One region of the Peribacillus sp. 05N428 genome, then DNA from elsewhere that is predicted to be linked to it. Evidence: riboswitches for the same ligand, from Rfam matches in the RefSeq annotation. Region 1 holds a riboswitch; each other region holds the start of a gene.

The links. Region 1 has a riboswitch for S-adenosylmethionine ahead of AC1DIV_RS00745 (Na+/H+ antiporter NhaC family protein). Riboswitches for the same ligand answer to the same signal wherever they lie in the genome.
Region 2: another riboswitch for S-adenosylmethionine. It lies ahead of mtnK (S-methyl-5-thioribose kinase); the one in region 1 lies ahead of AC1DIV_RS00745 (Na+/H+ antiporter NhaC family protein).
Region 3: another riboswitch for S-adenosylmethionine. It lies ahead of AC1DIV_RS13500 (methionine biosynthesis PLP-dependent protein); the one in region 1 lies ahead of AC1DIV_RS00745 (Na+/H+ antiporter NhaC family protein).

The regions. Positions count from the first base shown of each region.
Region 1 is NZ_JBFTMS010000001.1:172,154-179,721, reverse strand. Features, by position in the region: gene AC1DIV_RS00775 (alkyl/aryl-sulfatase) at 1-403, opposite strand, end outside; gene AC1DIV_RS00770 (DUF2975 domain-containing protein) at 756-1,241, opposite strand; partial or broken gene AC1DIV_RS00765 (transposase) at 1,456-1,761, opposite strand; gene AC1DIV_RS00760 (LysR family transcriptional regulator) at 2,000-2,878, opposite strand; gene AC1DIV_RS00755 (chromate transporter) at 3,124-3,753, shown strand; gene AC1DIV_RS00750 (chromate transporter) at 3,802-4,347, shown strand; gene AC1DIV_RS00745 (Na+/H+ antiporter NhaC family protein) at 4,546-5,853, opposite strand; SAM riboswitch class I at 6,042-6,149, opposite strand; gene AC1DIV_RS00740 (SOS response-associated peptidase) at 6,485-7,156, opposite strand; gene AC1DIV_RS00735 (hypothetical protein) at 7,216-7,371, opposite strand.
Region 2 is NZ_JBFTMS010000019.1:27,724-35,291, reverse strand. Features, by position in the region: gene AC1DIV_RS17525 (aminotransferase class I/II-fold pyridoxal phosphate-dependent enzyme) at 7-1,179, opposite strand; gene AC1DIV_RS17520 (carbon-nitrogen family hydrolase) at 1,279-2,061, shown strand; SAM riboswitch class I at 2,133-2,286, shown strand; gene mtnK (S-methyl-5-thioribose kinase) at 2,365-3,567, shown strand; gene mtnA (S-methyl-5-thioribose-1-phosphate isomerase) at 3,582-4,628, shown strand; gene AC1DIV_RS17505 (LCP family protein) at 4,803-5,690, opposite strand; gene AC1DIV_RS17500 (lmo1851 family serine protease) at 5,804-7,267, opposite strand; gene deoD (purine-nucleoside phosphorylase) at 7,546-7,568, opposite strand, start outside.
Region 3 is NZ_JBFTMS010000012.1:45,417-52,984, forward strand. Features, by position in the region: gene AC1DIV_RS13475 (NAD-dependent epimerase/dehydratase family protein) at 1-476, opposite strand, end outside; gene AC1DIV_RS13480 (PucR family transcriptional regulator) at 658-1,542, shown strand; gene AC1DIV_RS13485 (ABC transporter ATP-binding protein) at 1,656-2,801, shown strand; gene AC1DIV_RS13490 (hypothetical protein) at 2,859-3,101, opposite strand; gene fumC (class II fumarate hydratase) at 3,211-4,593, opposite strand; SAM riboswitch class I at 4,920-5,033, shown strand; gene AC1DIV_RS13500 (methionine biosynthesis PLP-dependent protein) at 5,120-6,232, shown strand; gene metC (cystathionine beta-lyase) at 6,229-7,410, shown strand; gene AC1DIV_RS13510 (type B 50S ribosomal protein L31) at 7,498-7,568, opposite strand, start outside.

The DNA of each region.
Region 1 (7,568 bases):
CTGATAAATCCTGACCCCGAACTTGATAAACGCCATCCACCACTTTAAATAAGCCTGTTATATTTTGTAACTGAGCTTGCCTCCACAAGCTTGGGTTTACAGTAAAGCTTGCCGGCTGATCTTCTTTGATGAATGAATATCGATTACTATCCCATACCACGTCACCTTTTGAATTTTTAATGGGATTCATATTCAAAGGCGCAATGAATCCTTTATGTGCATTCTTGAAATCTTCCTTGTCTGAAAAATTCAACAGTTCATAAAAAGCCTTATTTGCTGAGATTGTTGCATCTGTTGCCGGCATTGGCTTATCTGAAGCAGCATTTGTAACAGAAGAACCTGCCAGTAAAGCAAAAACAATGGGAACGGTTACAATTCCTTTTATAAAAGATATTTTGGACATTTCATACCCCTTTCTAAGTAGATATCATGTATCTATTCCGAATTTTGCAGCAGTAAACTTTCTCATTTTTTAGAAATTTTTAGAATAATATGAATTTATTTTATAATTAATTTGACTTTAAGTATATTTCCTATTTTTAATGGTAACTTCAATTTTATTTATATAAAAGCTATGTTAAATTCTAATGTTGATATTTGACCATTAGAAAACCGCCTTGGTGAAAAGGCCGTTCATTGAGCTATCGTCCCCGTAGTTAAATAGATTAGTTGTGTCTGTTTTATTGAGTGTCTGCGTCGCTTTTGTACTCCAAAAAGAACCTGGCTGACAATCCAAAGTCTTACATATCCGTTAATCATTTATTTTTTGACATTATATCTGGGGCATTTTTTAATGGCTTTTGAAGTGCGTCCACAATGGCTGCGATGATACTTGTTGCTAAAATACCCATTAGACATAATGATGTAGGACCCGCTGCATCATCACTACCTGTAACTTTAGCAAGCACCCTTAAGCTTACTATTCCTAACAAAATGAGGAAAATGACTGTAAAAGTACATTTCTTTATAATCTTCAAAGATTTAAGGGATAATTCAGAGAAAGCATTGTTCTTTTCGATGTAGGTTAATAGTTTATATGCTTGATACAACGCAACAGAAAACGCAATACAGAATCCGTATGCACATACTAAAAAGGGGATTAGGAAGTAAGCCGTATCTGGATGTACCCTTGCATCTCTAACGGCTATCTCAGGCAACCAGATACACAAAGCAAGCACTGCAATTCCAGCCAGAAAAATAATTACCTTTAAGAAAGTCGTTGAACCTCGTTTAACATTCATTTAAAACACCTCACTTATTTAATGACAACATGATTTTAGCATATTATTTATTGTATTACAGTAAATTTATATTGTTTTTATTTATATTATTATTGTTATTGAAATATCTTTTTAATTTTGACAAAAATAAAAAGCACTTCTCATTACAAAGAAATGCTCTTACTTTAAAATGTTAAATTTACAACTTGTTCAACAAAACTGCCCGTTTAGATTTATGTGGTCTTCTGGTGCATTGAAGAGGTGTGTTTGTGAGGTCGTTGAAGGTTTGATGGCAGGCTTTACAGCGGTAACACTGTTTCACCTCTCCTGTTTTGATAACGCATTAACCAAATCGCACAAAAAAATGGCTGTCGCAATGTGGGCAGACAAGACTAGCTTTATGCTTTTGTACCTGGATTTCATCAATAGCACGAATAGGAGCCGACATCGGTTTCGTTCGAGACTGCAAGAATTATACAAGTTGCTGTTTACCGCTTTCATTTAATGCTTCGGCGAGCTTCTTTATTTCCTTTAACTCCACGCTATATCATCTCCGAACCATCATTATATCTTTTATTATGCCCATTAATCCCTTTGTTTGTCTAACCGAAGGCTTAACAACCAAATTCAAAATTCCCCTCCCGATAGACAAGAGCTTTTATAATCAATGCGGTATATTCAATTTACCATGACTTTTGCTTGCTACCGGGGCTACGCCGTTAACCACGAAACTGAAAATGCTGCCAATTATAAGTGTGAACAAAGGCAGCGTCCCATCCTTATTGAAGAAAATCAACAAATTTAGACACTCCTATTTTATTAAAACGCTTGTTTTTCCTGACTAGCCATAAATTTCTTGCCATATTTATTCTGTATATATCCACTTCCCGCAAAAAGCCTTGCTCCAATTCTCTGGCCACTGTCAACCTTGGCAAAATGCTGATTCCAAGTCCAGCTTCAACCGCACTTTTTATCGCTTGTGTACTGCCAATCTCCATGTAGCTTTCAATTTTTTCTAAAATCCCATGCTCCCTTAGCATATTTTCTACGATAAGCCGTGTTCCGGAAATGGATTCACGCCAAATCATCCTTTCATTTCCCAATTCCTCTAGCTGAATTTCTTTTCTTTCTTTCCATGGGTGGTCGGATGGACATACCAATATCAATTCGTCTTCGGCGAACTTGTCTACAATAAAATCTGTGTTTTCCACAAGTCCTTCCACCAAGGCCAAATCAATGACATCGTTTGAAAGATCCTCCAAAACCCGGGGCGTATTTTTTATCGTCAATGTCACTTTTATTTCTGGCTGTTGTTTTTTGAATCTCCCAAGCAAGCTAGGCAACAAATACTCTCCGATAGTCAAGGAAGCCCCTACAATGAGATTTGCATTGTATTTACCCGTCGATTGCTGAATCACTTCTTTTGAATGGTTGAAGTCATTTACTATGGCTTTAGCAAAAGGGTATAACAGCTTTCCTGCTTCTGTAACTCTCAGCCTTCCTTCCTCACGGTCGAATAACAAAGTGTTATAATAATTTTCCAGTTGATGGATCTGCCGTGTTACAGCGGGCTGAGATAGGAAACTTAACCTCGCTGCCTGGCTTATACTTCCTTCATCCACCACTAAACAAAACATTTTCAGATTTTCCAATTTCAAGAAAACGACCTCCATGTTTTTAGATAGTTTATTAAAATGATAGCATCATTAGGTAAATGGTGAAATGAAAATAGTGAGATACATTCTAAGGCTATTCAATTATTGGCGGCATTCTTTATAAAACGGATGAATCTTCTGGGTATAACGTTTTGTTATACCCGATGATTTTGTTGCAATTTACCCAGCCCTTTTTCTTTGATATGTTAATGATAAGAATTAAACAAAGCATGCAAAGGAAGTGACTGATGTCAATGAAAGGACAATGGAAAACTCTATTCCAATTATTTTGGACCTTTTTTAAAATAGCACCTGTCACATTCGGAGGCGGGTTTGCGATGATCCCTTTAATCGAAAATGAAGTGGTCGAAAAGAGAAAATGGATGAAAAGCGAAGAAGTTACGGATGTTTTTGCTTTATCTCAGTCCGTACCGGGAGCTGTCGCCATTAACTCCGCCACCTTTATCGGCCATCGAATTGCCGGAATGAAGGGGGCAATGGCAGCCATGATCGGTGTTTCATTACCTACCTTTTTTATTGTTCTGCTCCTGGGCATTGTGTATTTTTTCATTCAGGATAATCCGAAGGTAGAATCTGCATTCATATCGATCAGAGTTTCCATAGTAGCCATCATTGCATATGCGGCTATCAAGATAGGAAAATCGGCAGTTGTAGACAAATCAACTTTCTGTATTTTAATAGTAGGAATTCCTGTCCTCTTCTTTCTTCACCCTGTGATGGTTATATTAGCGGGAGCTCTAGCGGGTATTGTGACCATCTCCATTAAGAGAAAATTAGGTTACGATGTCAAAATGGACAAAAAGGATAGGAAAATAGAAGAAAATGATTTCGAACCGTTCATGGGTGCTGGCATATAGGTGAATCAAAATAGGGTCTAACTAATTTTTAAGAAAGCATGTGATGGAATGATGGAATTGTGGGAGTTGTTTAGCACCTTCTTTATTATCGGCTTTGTATCTTTCGGAGGCGGATACGCCATGATTCCCGTAATAGAATCGGAAGTCTCACAGCATGGATGGATGACAACGCAGGAATTCACCGATATAATCGCCATTTCCGGAATGTCCCCAGGGCCTGTCACCGCCAATAGTGCCATTCTTGTTGGCTATTCGACTGCTGGGTTAGCAGGAGCCATATCATCTGCTCTAGGAATCTTGCTTCCTGCCATTATATTCGTAACCGTTATAGCCACATTTTTCAGCAAATTGAATCATTATCCAGTTGTTCAATCCATGTTTTATGGATTAAGACCGATTGTCACTAGTTTGATCATCTTTGCAGCGATCAGTTTAGCACTTTCCAATCATATGATAGCCGTGAACTTTTCATGGCATACGATAAGCTTATTACTCGTTTTTGGTTTATCGTTATTTGCCCTAATGAAATTACGCTGGCATCCAGCCTATGTAATTATTCTTTCCGGTTTAGTTGGTGTTGTCCTCTATTCATGACAGTTGTCTCACACACAACCATCATTAATTTGGACCGGAATTAAGCAGAAAAATTGAAAAATGATTGATACTATATAAGTGCGAGAAAACTTTATTATGTTTATGTATTTACCATACAGAAAACACCCTGCATCCAATGATTCAGGGTGTTCAGACTGTAGACAAACTCAATGAAATTTTAGGGGTTTGTTTTAACTTTTAGTTCTTCGATCCATCATTTCCCGGCTGCAACCGTGGAAAACCAATCAGGATGGCAAGGACGCCACAAAGTCCAATCAGGATTGGGTAATATGAATACGGCAAGATGCTTAACGGAGAAATTTTTGCTACCCCTGCTGCAACAAGCAGTTGTGCTCCATATGGGATCAACCCTTGGATACAACATGCAAAAATGTCAAGGACGCTCGCCGATTTCCGCGGATCAATCCCATACTTTTCAGAAATATTTTTGGCAAGTGGCCCGGCAATGATAATCGAAATCGTGTTATTTGCCGTTGAAAGGTTCGTTAAACCAACAAGCCCCGCAATGCTGAATTCCGCCCCTTTTTTTGATTTGCTATTTCGTGTCACAAGGTGGAGTAGATAATCGATGCCGCCATTATGTTTGATTACAGCAACCATACCTGCAATTAAAATGGCAAGGAAGGAGATTTCATACATTCCCGCCATTCCTTCTCCGATTTTTTGAATGACACCCAACGGTTGATAACTACCATCAGCCAAGCCGATGATTCCGGCAAATACGATTCCGATGGAAAGGACCAAGAACACATTGACTCCTGCCAATGCAGTGACCAATACGCAAAGATACGGAAGAATCTTCACCCAATCATAAGACTGTTGGGAAATGTCAGCTTGTTCACCCATCGTTAAAATGCCTAGGATGGCACATGTGATGATGGCTGCAGGTAAAACGATGAAAAAATTCACTTTAAACTTATCCTTCATTTTCGTTCCCTGAGTTCGAACAGCAGCGATTGTCGTATCTGAAATGAATGAAAGGTTATCCCCAAACATCGCACCACCAATAACGGCCGCCATTGAAAGGGCAAGCGAAATATCTGTTTGCTCACTAATTCCAACCCCGATAGGTGCCAGGGCAACAATCGTTCCCATGCTTGTCCCCATGGATAGTGAAATAAAACAAGCGATGATGAAAATTCCTACCATTAATAGATTTTGGGGAAAAACAGCTAAGGCAAGATTCACTGTTGATTCAACTGCCCCCATACCATTGGCAACTTCGGAAAAAGCTCCGGCTAAAAGGAAAATGATTACCATTAACATAATATTGGCGTCACCGGCACCTTTACAGAAGATATCAACCTTTTCATTGAATGTCTCTTTCCGATTCATCGCCAATGCAGCTGCCGATGCAATGGATATCGCTACAATCACCGGAAATGAATAAAAATCTTTAGTGATGATTCCGGATCCAATAAATAAAATTAAAAATACGACAAATGGGATCAATGCCCATGGATTCCCTTTATTGTTTGCACTCATGATGTACACCTCTTTTTATTTTTCCCGCGACATGTGTCACAGCTCTATTCTATTAACAGTTTTCGCAAATAACTCCAATTTGAACCTACCTGATTATCCAGTCATGGAGCTGTAGCAAAAAACTGGCATAAAAAAGACCCCTTCTATTTAACAACAAGAAGAGGTCTTTTAATTTATAAAAAACACCCTCCTTATCTTTCAGGCGAAAATCAGCCTGCTGGATTTGGCACAGCACTCCATTTAAGTCCGCTGCCGAGACATCTTCGGGCCAGTCCCTCCGTCTCTCTTGATAAGAAGATTACATTATATAATTTATCTAAAATTACGATGACTGCCAGAAAAGTGCCACGCTAGAAACTTGCCTGAGTTCGTGACATCGAAAGTCGTTTTGAAAAGCAAATATAACAGTACAGCATTTTGTCTATTTTCGCAAGGGTTAATTTTTAAAGTGTTTCACATGCACTCCTTACTGTTCATAAAGAGAATCTAAGTTGATTGGAGCGGGTGTACGAGACTTCTGCGGAAAAAGCGAGTGCCTGGAGGCAACGTCAAATTGTACAAACCATAAAAAAAATGTAGACAAACTCGATTTTCATCAAGTTGTCTACATTCTGAGAGGTCTAATGAACTCTCAGCAAATTTGTTGGATTAGGTTAGGTGTATTATTTTTAGTCGAGTTTACATCTGTCGATACTTCAAATGCTTCCATCTGTTCCGAATCGAATGACTTTAAATACTGTTGCAGATATGCAGGATCATTAATGGAAGGATTCAACCAATCTTTTTCATCTTCTGGCTTTAGGATGACAGGCATGCGGTCATGAATGCTGGTCATTAGCTCATTTGGCACGGTTGTTATAACGGAGCACGAATAGATGCTGATGCCTTCAGGAGATTTCCAGGATTCCCAGAGACCGGCCATTCCAAATGGAGCATGATTCTTCAGTTTTATTCGCATCGGTATTTTTCTTTCTGGTGTCTTCTTCCATTCATAAAAAGAGTCAGCGATTATCAAGCATCTCTTCTTCTTATACGCATTCCTGAAGCTTGCTTTCTCAGCAATGGTTTCCGCTCTGGCATTGATCATTTTGTAGCCCGCTTTTTCGTCTTTTGCCCAGAAAGGAATGAGTCCCCACCGAAGATATCCAAGCCGGTTCCTTACCCCGTCATTAATGACGGAGAGCACGGATTGGGAGGGAGCAATATTGTAGCTGAATTGGTATTCCTCATCAAATGACCCTCGAATATCAAACCGTTCTTTTATTTCTTCTATGTCAGTGAAAAGAGTGAAACGTCCACACATAATATCGCCACCGTATTAAGATTTATTACAGTGTATCAAATGGAACGGGCAGCCACAAATCAGCGTTCTAAAATCCTGATATCAGTAAATGGTTGATTAAATAATTCGCTGGAAATCAAAAGAGTGCCAAGGACTTCTCTTTCATCTTCAGCTTTAATGATTTCCGACAAAATTAAGGTACTGCCATTCCTGACCGTTACTTTATATTCATTCATGGAATCCCTCCTCAAAAGGCTAGATGGTTGTTATTATAAACCAAAAACCCACAAGTATCAGTATTGAACTTAGCAGAGTCATGGAAAATCCACATGCCTTTATATTTTAAATGGTTAGTCGAACGAAGCAATGCCTGTGACCATGATTCCTTGTGAAGGAGGCGTAAAAAACTGTCCATGAATGATTCATGGACAGT
Region 2 (7,568 bases), on a different contig from region 1:
ATTGCATTAAAATAAGTTTAATGTACGTATTCGTTCCACAGCCTCTTGCAGCCGTTCTTCCGAAGTCAGTAGCCCTACCCTGACATAACCTTCGCCAAATTCACCGAACCCATTCCCTGCGGCAACAGCTACATGGGCATGCGTTAATAAATAGTCCGCAAAACTCTCGGACGTAAAACCTTCAGGTACTTTGAGCCAGGCAAAAAACGATGCCGCTGGAGCTTTGACATCCCAGCCGATGGCCCTCAATCCCTCAATGAAAACATTCCTTCGCCCCTCGTACATCTGCACTAACTTCTCTACACAGGTCTGTGAGTCAAGCAAAGCGCTTGCCGCAGCTTCTTGTATCGCCGGGAAAAGACTCACATAAAGATGGTCTTGTAATAGTTCAAGAGCTTCTATTACACTCTTATTGCCCACTGCGAAGCCGACTCTCCACCCTGCCATATTGTATGTTTTCGATAGAGTGTATATTTCAACTCCTACATCCTTCGCTCCCTCCGCCTGGAGAAAACTTATCGGTTTTTTTCCGTCGAATCCTATCGCCCCATAGGCGAAATCATGGACCACACATATTGAATGTTCTTTTGCAAAGGAGACGGTTTCATCAAAGAAACTTTCAGTTGCAGAAGCGCCTGTGGGATTATTCGGATAATTCAAGAACATCATTTTGGCTTTATCAAGAACTTCTTTATGTATGTCATCGTATTTCGGAAGAAAATCATTTTCTTCTGTCAAGGGCATCAGTTCGGTCTTTGCCTGGGCTAAAACAACACCGGAAAGATAATCCGGATAGCCGGGATCTGGAACAAGGATCGTATCACCTGGATTCAATAAACACTGCGGAAGTTCGACAAGACCTGCCTTGCCCCCGAAGAGAATCGCCACTTCACTTTTCGGATCCAGCTTGACACCGTATTCTCGTTCATAAAAGACGGCAGCAGCATCTTTTAAATATTGATGTCCCCGGAATGGCGAATATTTATGATTAATCGTTTTTTCAGCAGCAGACTGCAAACTTTTGACGATATGTTCCGGCGTCGGCTGATCAGGGTTTCCCTGGCCTAAATTAATGACATCATGTCCTTGCTCCGTGATTGCATTGACTTTTGCGACCAGTGAAGCAAAAAACTGCTTGGGCAGGTCCTGAAGCAGTCCGGATTTTTCGAATTGCACCATTTATACACCTTCTCTGAAATTTCTTGAAATTCTAGTCACAAATGATATATGTTTATCGTAGTCTTGTAAAGCATTTTTTACGTGTGGGGGTTTTAAACGATGAAGTGGAAAATAGCTTGTATTCAAATGGATATAGCCTTCGGGCAACCGGATATCAATTTTCAGGTTGCAGAACAATGGATGGAAAAAGCAGCTCGGTCCGAACCCGATATCGTCATATTACCAGAGCTTTGGACAACCGGATACGACTTGACCAGGCTGAATGAGATTGCTGATCAAGAGGCAGAAAAAACGATTGAATTTCTTAAAACACAGGCACAGAAACACCAGATTCACATCATCGGCGGTTCCATTGCGAAAAAAACAAGCAAGGGAATCTATAACACCATGATCATCATCGATAAACACGGAAAGCTCATTAAAGAATATGATAAGCTTCACTTATTTCAATTAATGGATGAACATCATTTCCTGCAGCCAGGTGAAAAAGATGGTTTATTTACTCTTGATGAAAAAATATGTGCCGGGTTCGTTTGTTATGACATTCGTTTCCCCGAATGGCAGCGAGTCCATACCGTTCAAGGCGCGGAAGTTCTATTCGTTACGGCTGAATGGCCAAAGCCGAGACTCGATCACTGGAGAGCCTTATTGATAAGCCGTGCCATCGAGAACCAAGCCTATGTTGTAGCCGTTAATCGTACAGGTTCGGATGTCAATAATATATTTGCGGGCCATTCCTTGATTATTGATCCATGGGGGAATATCATAAGTGAAGCCGGAGAAGGAAACGAACTATTGACAGGCACCTTGGACTTCAACAAAGTTACGGAAGCACGTAACAAAATACCTGTATTCGAAGATCGCCGTCCTGATTTTTATTAATTTACCCATTGACAAACTATTTAAAAAGTTGATATTATTTTCCCGAAGATTAAAATTTCAGAAAACATTTACTCTTATCAAGAGCAGGCTGAGGGATAAAGGCCCTATGAAGCCCAGCAACCGACTGTAATACCATTGTGAAATGGGGCGGATTCTCCGCCGGATTATTAAATCCACAGAGCACGGTGCTAATTCCACCAGAATTCATTTTCTGGAAGATAAGAGGTCCGAAGCCAAAACTTCTGCCTCTTTCTATATGAAAGAGGCTTTTTTATTCTTATTTTGAATCTGGAGGGGAAAAGAATGACTCAAAACCATTCAAATTTTAAGAGATTGACAAACGAAACAGCTATAACTCTTGCAAAAAAACTTGGGTTGGTCAATGCGGATGCAAGTTTGACATGTAATGAAATCGGCGATGGAAACTTAAATTATGTTTTTCATATTACAGACACGGTCACAAACAAAGGTATAATAATCAAACAAGCGGTCCCTTATGCCAAGGTACTTGGTGAAAGCTGGCCGCTGACATTGAAAAGGGCAGCCATTGAAGCGAATGCGCTGATTCATTTCAGAAGTTATTGCCCCGAATTCGTACCGCAAGTTTACTATTCGGATGAACAGCTTGCCATCACAGTCATGGAGGATTTATCGCACTTGAAAATCGTTAGAACAGGATTGATTGATGGCGATTCATATCCATTGCTTTCACAGCATATTGGTGAGTATGTTGCGAAGACGGCATTTTATACATCCGATTATCATTTAGAACCATCCGCGAAAAAGGAAGTGGCCCGACATTTCACGAATCCGGAACTCTGCAAAATAACTGAGGTCTTTATTTTCACGGATCCATTTTTTGAGGAACTCCCGGGAGATTTCGAGGTGGAATTGAAAGATGCCGCCCAAAAAATATGGAATGATCAAGAAGTGATACTTGAGGTCGCTAAGCTGAAACAAAGCTTTGAAACCGAGCAGGAAGCCTTACTTCATGGAGATTTACATACTGGAAGTATATTTGCAAGTGAAACTGAAACAAAGGTTATTGATCCTGAATTCGCTTTTTATGGGCCCGTTGGTTTTGACCTTGGCCAATACACCGCCAACCTTCTTTTTCAGGCAATTACACGAAATGGCGCTGGAAAGGAAGAGATTTTCTCACACCTTCATGAATTTTGGAATGCCTTTGAAGAAACTTATACCGAATTATGGGAAGCCCAAAATAAAAGCCCATTCCGCCATGTGAAAGGGTATCTGCCTTATTTGCTGACAAAATTCAAAAAAGATGCATTCGGTTTTGCAGGCTGTGAACTGATTCGGCGAACCATTGGCCTTTCCCATGTTGCCGATTTAAACGTCATTGAAGATAAAGTATCAAGGATCGCTGCCAAAACGGCAACATTGGAAATCGGTACTTTATTAATTAAAAAACGGGAGGAATTGGATGTTCCAGCCGTCATTGAAGCGTTGAAGCAACGGACACTGCCATCTTACTCAACCATTTAAAAGGAGACCTGAACATGACTACAATAGCACCCTTACCATATTCTGTACATTGGGATGATACCCATATTACATTATTAAATCAACAAGCCCTTCCTTCCATAACTGAATTTATAGAACTTCATTCTGTTGATGATGTATATGACAGCATTTTGACTTTAAAGGTTCGCGGTGCCCCTGCAATTGGACTGACGGCAGCATTTGGTGTTGCACTTGGTGCCAAACAGGAAACAACCGCTGAAATAGGGGAATTCAAGAAAAATGTAACGAGGCATATTGAAAAACTCGCCTCTTCACGGCCAACTGCAGTCAACCTTTTTTGGGCTTTAAAGAGGATGGAGAACACCTTGCAGGCTGCGCAAAGCATTTCAACTGCCAAGGAAGCACTTGTAGCGGAGGCTAAAGCCATCTTTGCTGAAGATGAAGAAATGTGCAGGAAAATCGGGGAACATGGTTTATCCCTATTCACTAGAGGTGATTCCATTCTTACGCATTGCAACGCTGGGGGAATCGCCACAGCTCGGTATGGTACTGCCTTGGCTCCCTTCCACCTGGCTAAAGAAAGGGACTTTCCGCTAAAAGTGTACGCATGTGAAACCAGGCCTGTCCTGCAAGGGGCTCGTTTGACGGCTTGGGAGTTGATGCAAGCGGGAGTTGACGTCACCTTAATTTCTGATAATATGGCTGCTCATACGATTCACCAGAAACGGATAAATGGAATTATCGTCGGGGCCGACAGGATTGCGGCCAATGGAGATACAGCCAATAAAATCGGGACATTGGGATTGGCCATACTAGCCAAGCACTTTGGTATCCCCTTTTATGTGGCCGCACCATCAAGCACATTCGACCTGTCTATCGAATCCGGCACATCCATCCCGATCGAAGAACGGAATGAAGCGGAAATCACCTTCATTCAAGGTGTAAGGATCGCTCCGGAAAACGTGAAGACTTTCAATCCAGCCTTTGACGTTACACCGAATCATCTAATTACAAGCATCATTACCGAAAACGGCATCATAACACCGGATTTCTTCAAAAACATTCCGCATTTTGTTAATTGATCCAGGTTCCTTTATTGGTGATAAAAAACGAGAAGGATTTCTTATCCCTCTCGTTTTTTAAAGGTGATCGAATTAAGATTATTCTTGCGAGGTCTATACTACAATATTAAATTTCGAACATCTTCAGTTAATATAAGGATGTCTTCGATAATAAAAGATAATTGGACATTCTTATTATTTTGAAAAGAACTCCTTAAGTGCCTTTTTATTTTCAGTGCAGTCCATTTCCAAAACGGCTCCGGACTGGGGATATATTTCATCTTTAAAGCTTCCTTCCACTGGAACCCTTAGGGTTTCGACTTTGTCCGGTGTATGGAAAACGGCTTTTGGTCCCATTTCCATTATTGTTTTCAGACCAATATCTGTATCCAAGTACGATAGTCCTTGTTCTATGATACTAGGAAGGGCAGCCATCCCTTCGAAGGATGAGATTTGATTTATAAACGCTGTTTTTAATTGAACCATTACTTCTTGTTGACGCTCAACCCTGCCAAAATCACTTTCATCGTCATGTCTAAAACGGACATATTTCAATATTTCCTCACCATGTAAAACATTTTTACCGACGCTTGCTTGGATACTCATATCATCTATGATTTCCTGATCCACATTCACCGCCACCCCCTCAGGGGCAAGTAAATCCACCATCTTCACAAATCCTTGGAAGTCGATTACCGCAACATGGTCGACCTTGACATCGAAGTTTTCCTGTATGGTTTTCTTCAGCAATTCCCTCCCACCATAATAATAAGCAGCATTTATTTTGTTATATCCTGATTTATTCCCGGGGATTTTCACATAACTATCACGCATAATGGAAGCCAGCTTCAGTTTCTCCTGCTCAGGAAAGTATTTTGCCAGGATAATCGCATCTGATCGAGATTTTTGCTCTCCCCTTGTGTCAACACCAATTAACAGAAATATTTTATCGCTTTCCTTAGTCTCTTCTTTTGTTAGTTTTTTTTCCGTACCTTCATTTCCATTTTGTTTGGGTAAAGGCACATAGGTGCAGCCTGCCAGAATCAAGACCAATAGATATATGAACAATACCTTTTCTTTCATTACCTCACCTCATCGGAAAATTACCCCTATTCTCTGCCTAATTTTGGAATCCTATGCATGAAACGACAAAAAAGCCTGCCAACGATATTCGCTGACAGGCTTTTCGGTCAAAATCATTTATTGATTTCTTTCTTTAATACTTCTACCGCCTTTTTCACTTGTGTGTCATTCTTAAGGATTTTCTCCTGGATGACCTGCATCAATTTCACGGTAGTATCATCTTTAATGGTGCCAGTTTCTTTAATTTTTTGTTCCCTTTGGAATGCTGTGACCGCATTCGTTGTTGCTTCATCAAAGAATCCATCTATCTTACCCGGATCATGGCCTGCTTCCTTCAGCATCTCTTCAGCTGCTTTCACTTCACTCGAAGAATCGGATGCTTTCAATTCCTTTTCAGGGGAAATGTACGGAAGGCTGGCATAATCAGGAAGCTTCACATTAATATCCGGCTTGATCCCTTTTTTATGAATCCAATTGCCTTCAGGAGTCAACCATTTAGCTGCCGTATATTTGAAGTTAGATCCATCTTTAAAGGGTTTTGCGGCAGTCTGCACTGTCCCTTTCCCAAATGACTTGACACCAATCAATGGAATGTCCGCAGACTCACTGACAGCCGCTGCAACGATTTCAGAAGCACTGGCACTTCCGTCATCAATCAACACGACTACCGGGATTTTCAGTTCTCCATCATTCTCCGATTTAAAGACTTCTTTTTTCCCGCTGCGATCCTCAACTTGAAGGACCACTTTCCCATTAGGTACGAACAGGCTTGCCATTTCTACAGCTTGGTCAAGAAGTCCTCCTGGGTTTCCCCGTAAATCCAATACGAGACCCTTCATATCCTTCTTGGACATTTCTTCAAGCGCCGTTTTCAGCTCTTGGACTGTATGTTCGGAAAAACTGGTCACTTGAATTTTTGCAACTCCATCATCAAGCATTTCCGCATATACCGTTTCAATCGGAATTGTGTCCCGTTTAATGGTGAGCTCGATCGGTTCCGACTCACCAGCTCTTGAGATGGAAAGATCCACTTTGGTACCCTTCTCGCCCCTGATTTTCAGGACAGCTTCAGACGAGGTTAGCCCTTCAACACTTTTACCATCCACACTTAAAATGATATCATTTGGTTTTACCCCTGCTTTTTCTGCCGGGGACCCTTTTATCGGTGAGACGACCATGATTTTTCCATCCTGCTCCTGAATCTCAGCACCGATTCCTTCAAAAGATGAAGAGATGCTTTCACGGAAACTCGACGCTTCCTTTTTATCCATATAAGCAGAGTATGGATCATCCAATGATTTGATCATTCCATTAATTGCGCCGTCAACCAGCTTTTCTTCATCAACCTCTTCATAATAGTTATCTTTTATCTTATCGTATGTAGAATACAGCTTTTCAAATTCCGCATGCTTATCCGGTGCTAATGACTCTACTTTTTCATCTCCAAAGGTCAAGGCTATTGTAGTAATCCCTGCAGTTAGAAATATGACTAAAAAAATCCCCATAATGAACGTAAACTTCTTTATTTTAATGAATTTCCCTGCCTCTTTTGGCTGTTTTTGATTTTCTTCTTCCACTGAAGCCTCACCACTTTCATTCTTCATGACGATATAAACGATTTCATTCCTATTTTATCAGCTTTCATGCCAATCGAAAAATAATAGTTATCAAAAATAACAACTTATAGCCATATGTATTTTTTAATAAACTTCAAATCATGGAGAATGCTCCAAGGACAACAGGCATCTCCTGATATTACAAAAATGCGGATACCTGGAACAAATGCCTGTATCCAACCTGCCATTATACAGCATCACTTATTCCTGGTCACCCGCCTGTCATTTACATCCAATTATCAGTCCTGGATAGCTGCTTCCA
Region 3 (7,568 bases), on a different contig from region 1:
GCACGAATTGACAAGACTTTCCCCGGCAGTTCTTTTTCAGCTGCTTTTTCGCTTAATGATTTTAACGGTCCATAATATTCACCGTATATCGGCCCAGCCGTTCCGCGGGTTATTTCTTCTGCTTTATCTTCATTTAGTGCATGAACCTCTCCATTTTCATCAATACCTGGTTCGGTTGGATCACTATAAACCGAGATGCTTGAAATATATGTATAATGTTTAACTTGATTAAGCAACCTGCAAGATTTCGATACAGTTCGAGGGATAAAGCCTGATGTATCAATTACTGCATCCCACTGTCTTCCTTTAAGCATTTCAAGATCCCCGTCGCGGTCCCCTTTTAACTGTTCTATTTCGGGGAAAACATAAGGGTCATTTCCACGATTAAAAAGTGTGACATCATGCCCCTTCTCTATTGCAGCTTTTGCTAAATATCGGCCTAAAAACCGTGTACCACCCAATATTAAAATGTTCATAAGATCTCCTCCTCTTTAACGATATTCCATAAAGCATACGCAATACCCTTTCCTGAAATTAATAATACTTGCAACTTTTCTTTGGTTTTCCCTTCTCGGAAAAACTAAAGATATCCTAATCTTTTGAACTTTATTCTTTTTCGCTATAATGATAGGGAAAGGGAGAAAGAAGGTGGAACCGATGCTTGAAAATCTTAAACAAAAATTCCCGAACGCTCTTACCAATAGAAAGGATACTGATGATATTTCTAATTATGTTTGGTTCGAAGACTTCAGAAGTATACTTGGCATTCCCCGTTCAGAAATCACAGCAGAAGAAATCCGTTTATTGGAACTGCTTTTTGTTCCTTCCATAAACCCAAATGACCTCAATGCACATCCAGGCTCATCATGGAAAATTTTTTTATCCGAACCGAATGCACCATTGCCTTTAACGAGCTGGGAGAATGTTCGATTCCTTCATTTCAAGTTGACTCATGCTGATTTTTCCAACTCCGATTTTGAAGGGGCCTTCCTCGCTTTCGTTCCATCTGACGCAGCTATTATTTGGGAAAATGAAACGTCAGGCGTCTTAATTGAACCGGACAAGGATGAACCATTATCAAATAAAGAACTGATCGCCATTACTTCCACACTTGAAAGTGACTTTTATGTAAAGACCCGTATGTTCACCGGGCGCTTTCACCCTGTAGATCAAGACCTTCGCCATCACTGGACTCAGGAGAAAAAGTGTTTTGAAGTGGCACAGGTGCATCTGCCGGATATAAAAGTGACTGATTTGGCAGACATCATCCCATACTCATTAATAAATGATCCATCCTTTAAGAATGCAAATTGGTTTATCAATGAAATTCTTGGCAAGACCAAGCAGGATACTGAGCTTATCAAAACGGTTAAAACGTATATCGAATGTAACTCCAATGCCACATTTGCCGCCAAACAGCTTTATATACATCGGAACAGCTTACAATACCGAATCGATAAATTCTCTGAAAAAACTGGTCTCGATATTAGAAACTTCCGTCATGCCCTTACTGCATACTTGATACTTTTACTGAATGATTAATTTCCAATGTAAGCACTTTTTTGTGCAATATGCCCATACTTTTTTCAAAACCTATAGCTTAGACTATAGCTAATTGGTACAAGTAATCTAAGAGTTTAAAAGGGGGATTTTTCATGGCAGAGTTAGTGTTAGATCATATATTCAAGATTTATGATAAAAAGGTGACGGCTGTTAAAGACTTCAACCTTCGTGTTGCCGATAAGGAATTCATCGTTTTTGTGGGACCTTCAGGTTGCGGTAAATCAACGACATTAAGGATGATTGCCGGACTGGAAGACATTTCCCAAGGGGATTTATACATAGACGGCAAGCGAGTCAATGATGTCCCCCCTAAAGATCGCGATATTGCGATGGTTTTCCAGAACTATGCCTTATATCCTCATATGTCTGTATTTGACAATATGGCATTCGGATTAAAGCTCAGGAAAACGCCAAAAGCTGAAATCAAGCAAAGAGTAAATGAAGCGGCAAGGATTCTCGGACTTGAAGAGCTGCTAAACAGGAAACCTAAAGCGCTTTCAGGTGGTCAGCGCCAGCGTGTTGCACTTGGCCGTGCAATTGTAAGGGACGCAAAAGTTTTCTTGATGGATGAGCCATTATCCAATCTCGACGCAAAACTGCGGGTTCAAATGCGCGCGGAAATAGCTAAACTGCATAAACGGCTCGACACCACAACGATATATGTCACACATGACCAAACAGAGGCAATGACCATGGCGACACGTCTTGTTGTAATGAAAGATGGTATCATCCAACAGGTCGGTGCTCCAAAGGATGTTTATGAGAAACCAATAAACGTGTTTGTCGGCGGCTTTATCGGATCGCCTGCCATGAACTTCTTTACCGGAACATTAAAAGAAGGCACAATCAAAATAGGCGAACAAACGCTTGAAATACCTGAATTTAAGATGAAAATGCTACGTGATCAAGGATATGTCGGAAAAGAAGTAATCCTTGGCATCCGTCCGGAAGATTTCCATAATGAAGGAGCTTATTTCACGGAGTCCCCTAACACTACATTCACGACCCAAATTGATGTAGCCGAACTCATGGGCGCGGAGATCATGCTCTACTCCACTTTAGAGGGGCAGGACTTCGTTGCAAGGGTCGATGCCAATAACATTATCCAGGCAGGCGAAAAGATCGAACTTGCGCTCGACATGAATAAAGCGCACTTTTTTGATAAAGGGACAGAACATCGCATTTTAGTTGAAGAAGATGAACAGATGCAGGAAAGCATGAAGTTATCTGCCAATTAAACATGAAAAGACCCATTCATTATGGGTCTTTTTACGTTTATTAAAATAAAGGGCGATTCATTCCTGGACCAATACCACTTCATCATGTCCGCATTCAGGGCATTTCATGAGATGGGGGCATTGCCCTTTTTGAAGGGATTGAGGGTATCCGTCGTTTTCTTTAAGTATGTCGATATCCATATAAGCACTGTAATCATCAGCATAATCCATGAATTTCCCTTTATCCTCAAGTTCACTGCCGCATTCCGGGCAATCTACATGAATTTTTCTTAGACCGTTGCAAAGCGGGCATATAGACATTGTTTTTCCTCCTGTTCCAGATACTTATGATTTCAGTATTTGTCGATTCCAGTATTTTAACACATGGAAACACCCTCCCTAATGCTAGAGGGAGGGTACTTCCATCCAATTATTTATTAACCATGTTAGCAGGATCGACCCATGCTTTGAATTCATCTTCCGTAAGGAACTCCAGTTTCAATGCCGCTTCTTTTAACGTGGAGTTGTCCTTGAAGGCAGTTTTGGCAATCTTGGCTGCTTTTTCATAACCGATATGCGGGTTCAATGCTGTTACCAGCATAAGGGAACGCTCTACATTTTCTTTAATCTTATCTTCATTTGCAGTGATGCCAACCGCACAATTATCGTTGAAGGAATGAATGCCTTCCGTCAATAATTTGACCGTTTGCAGGAAGTTATAGATGATGACTGGTTTGAACACATTCAATTCAAAGTTACCTTGGCTTGCTGCAAAGCCAATTGTAGCATCGTTACCCACGATTTGTGTCGCAATCATGGTAAGCGCTTCACTTTGGGTCGGATTGACTTTACCTGGCATGATGGAGCTGCCCGGCTCGTTTTCCGGAATGGCAATTTCTCCGATTCCGCTTCTCGGTCCGCTTGCAAGCCATCTGACATCGTTCGCAATTTTCATTAAATCCGCCGCCAATGCTTTCAAAGCACCGTGTGCGTAGACGATTTCGTTATGGCTAGTCAATGCATGGAACTTATTATCAGATGTGACAAAAGGATATCCTGTATCCGCTGCAATTTGTTTGGCAGAAAGTCCCGGGAATTCTTTCTTTGTATTGATTCCGGTTCCTACAGCCGTTCCGCCTAAAGCAAGGTTCAATAGTTTTTGGCTGCTTTCCTCAATCATCGCCAAATCTTTATCGAGCATCGCTTTCCAACCGGAAATTTCTTGTCCTAATGTTAAGGGTGTAGCATCTTGAAGATGTGTCCGGCCGATTTTCACGACATCCCAAAATTCTTTTTCTTTTGTATCGAATGTATCACGAAGTGCTTTGATGGCAGGAACCAATTTTTCAGCGACTTCCATAAAGGCTGCAATATGCATGGCAGTCGGGAAAGTATCATTTGAGCTTTGTGCCTTGTTAACATCATCATTCGGGTGAAGGATTTCCGATTCACCATTTTCTTTTAACCATTCATTCCCTTTGTTCGCGACCACTTCATTCACATTCATATTACTTTGCGTACCGCTTCCCGTTTGCCAAACTACAAGCGGGAAATGTTCATCAAGCGTACCTTCAAGGATTTCGCCGCAAATCTTGACGATGGCGTTCTTTTTAACTTCGGAAAGATCACCAAGATCAAAGTTCACCTTTGCAGCAGCTTGTTTAACGTATGCAAATGCACGAACCAATTCAATCGGCATTTTTTCGTTACCGATTTTGAAATTGTTACGGCTTCTCTCAGTTTGTGCTCCCCAATATTTATCAGCAGGAACTTTCACTTCACCCATCGTATCTCGTTCGATTCTGTATTCCATGTGTTCTCCTCCTAAGTTTGCACTATTCATTGAAGAATTTTTGCATATGAAATGAATAATGTCGGATTATTCTTTCTCTCCATACATTGTACAAACTTTATTATTTTAAAGCAAAAATATCCCGCTGACCCTTTCCATATTTCTGAAAAATCCTAGGCCATTCATATTTAGATGAAAATTTGGATATTCTTTTTTGACACATAAAGTGTAGGCACCGCTAGGCTTCAATTGACCTGGCCATGAACACCAACACATCATCACTCCCAAAATGTCCTTGACAGTATTTTGTATATATAGTAAATTCAAAAGAAATTGAATAATCTAAACTCTTATCGAGAGAGGTAGAGGGAATGGCCCGATGACACCTCAGCAACCTTCATTTGTTTCAAACCAATGAAAAGGTGCTAATTCCACAAGTTTATGAACTTGGAAGATAAGAAGAATGACTCGTCACTACTTAATCAAAGTCTTCTTCTTAAAGAAGACTTTTTTTTATTTTATTTAACTCAAAGGAGCAGTGAAAACCATGTATAAACCTGAAACATATCTTGCTCAATTAGGAAATCGCAGTGAAACGGCGACAGGAACAGTCAATCCGCCGGTATACTTTTCAACAGCTTTTCGCCACGAAGGAATCGGTCAATCGACGGGATTCGACTACACAAGGACAGGTAACCCTACCCGCCAGCTATTGGAGCGATCCATCGCCGATCTGGAAAAAGGAGACCAAGGCTATGCCTGCAGTTCAGGAATGGCCGCCATCTCCACTATACTCGCCCTTTTTAAATCTGGTGATGCGTGGATTGTCAGTGAAGATCTTTATGGCGGTACATATCGGCTGTTAGAACAAGGTTTTAAAAAATGGGGATTGCAGTGTGACTATGTAAACACTTGTTGTTTGGAGGATATCGAAAAAGCCATCACTCCTCACACGAAAGCCATCTTCATCGAAACTCCCACTAACCCTCTTATGCAGCAAACGGATATTAGCGCCGTTGCCGCATTGGCTAAACGATATAATTTATTGCTAATCGTTGATAACACTTTTTACACGCCTCTTATTCAACAACCCATCTTGCTTGGAGCGGATATTGTGATCCACAGTGCAACCAAGTATCTCGGTGGTCATAATGATGTGCTCGCCGGACTGATCGTTGCTAGCGGCGCTGAGTTATGTGATGCACTGGCCTTCCATCATAATGGCACTGGAGCTGTCTTGAGCCCATTTGATTCTTGGCTGTTGATGCGCGGAATGAAAACCCTGGCATTGCGGATGGAGCGTCATGAAAAGAATGCCAAGATACTTGTAGATTACTTATCGGAGCATGATTGTGTTACGGACGTATTGTATCCAGGCCGAGGCGGCATGATTTCTTTCCGCATCATTGATGAAGCGGCGGTCAACCCATTTTTACAATCGCTCTCATTAATTTCCTTTGCAGAAAGCCTTGGAGGGGTCGAAAGCTTCATCACCTATCCTGCCACACAAACACATGCCGATATACCGCTTGAAGTCAGAATGGCAAACGGGGTTTGTAATCGATTGCTCCGCTTCTCCGTTGGCATCGAAGATAGCGACGATTTGATTGGTGACTTGCAGCAAGCATTCGCACATGTAAAAAGGGAGGCACTACGATGACAGATCATGATTTTAGCTTTGAAACGAAATTACTTCATAATCAACATAAATTCGATCCGGTAACGGGCGGTGTGAGCGTCCCCATTCAGCATGCATCGACTTTCCATCAATCCGATATCGATCAATTCGGCAAATATGACTACAGCAGAAGCGGGAACCCAACTCGCGAGGCACTTGAAGATATCATTGCCGATCTAGAGGAAGGCACTCACGGCTTTGCCTTTTCATCAGGTATGGCTGCCATTTCAACAGCCTTCCTCCTATTGTCTGCCGGAGACCATATCGTCATTTCCGAAGATGTGTATGGCGGAACGTTCAGGATGGTCACAAGCGTATTGAACCGTTTCAATATTGAGCATACCTTCGTTGACATGACGGACCTTGAAAGTGTCAAAGCGGCGGTTCAGCCAAATACCAGGGCCATATACATTGAAACGCCTTCAAATCCGTTACTTAAAGTGACCGATATTCAAGCTGTATGTGATATCGCAAAAAAAGCTGGTGCCTTAAGTTTTGTTGATAATACATTCTTGACGCCCGCATTGCAAAAACCGCTGAATCTGGGCGCTGATGTTGTCCTTCATAGCGCGACGAAGTTTTTATCCGGCCATAGTGATGTGGTAGCTGGGCTTGCGGTCGTGAAAGATCCGGAATTGGCGGCAAGACTCGGTTCGCTTCAAAACTCCTTTGGAGCGGTCCTTGGTGTCCAGGATGCGTGGCTCGTAATGAGAGGCTTGAAAACCTTGTCAGTTAGAATGGAACATTCACAAAAAGGGGCAGAAAAGATTGCAGCCTACTTAAAGGAGCAGCCCTTGGTGAAAAAAGTGTATTATCCCGGCCTAGCCGATCATCCACAGCACGCCATCCAGAAAGGCCAGTCACTCGGAGCGGGGGCGGTCCTTTCATTTGAATTGGAAAGTGAGGAAATCTTCCGTTCCTTCGTGAACACTGTCGAGCTCCCTGTTTTTGCCGTAAGCCTGGGAGCGGTAGAATCCATATTATCCTACCCGGCCAAAATGTCCCATGCGGCCATGCCTGCTGATGAAAGGGAAAAGCGAGGCATCACGAATAGCTTGCTCCGCCTCTCTGTCGGACTGGAAAATCCGGACGATTTAATCAAGGACTTCGAAGCTGCCCTCGTCAATATTGCCAAAGGGGAAGCAATTGCTGCAAAATGATTAAAGTAATGGGTGCCTCATATTTTATGGGCACCTTTTTTATTCCATCAATAAAAGAAGACCATCGATTTCCCGATGGCCTGACTCTCATTTCTTCATATTATATTTATCCAGGAAGCGATCCACCCGTCCGCCTTTTTCAGCAAACTTCTGCTTTC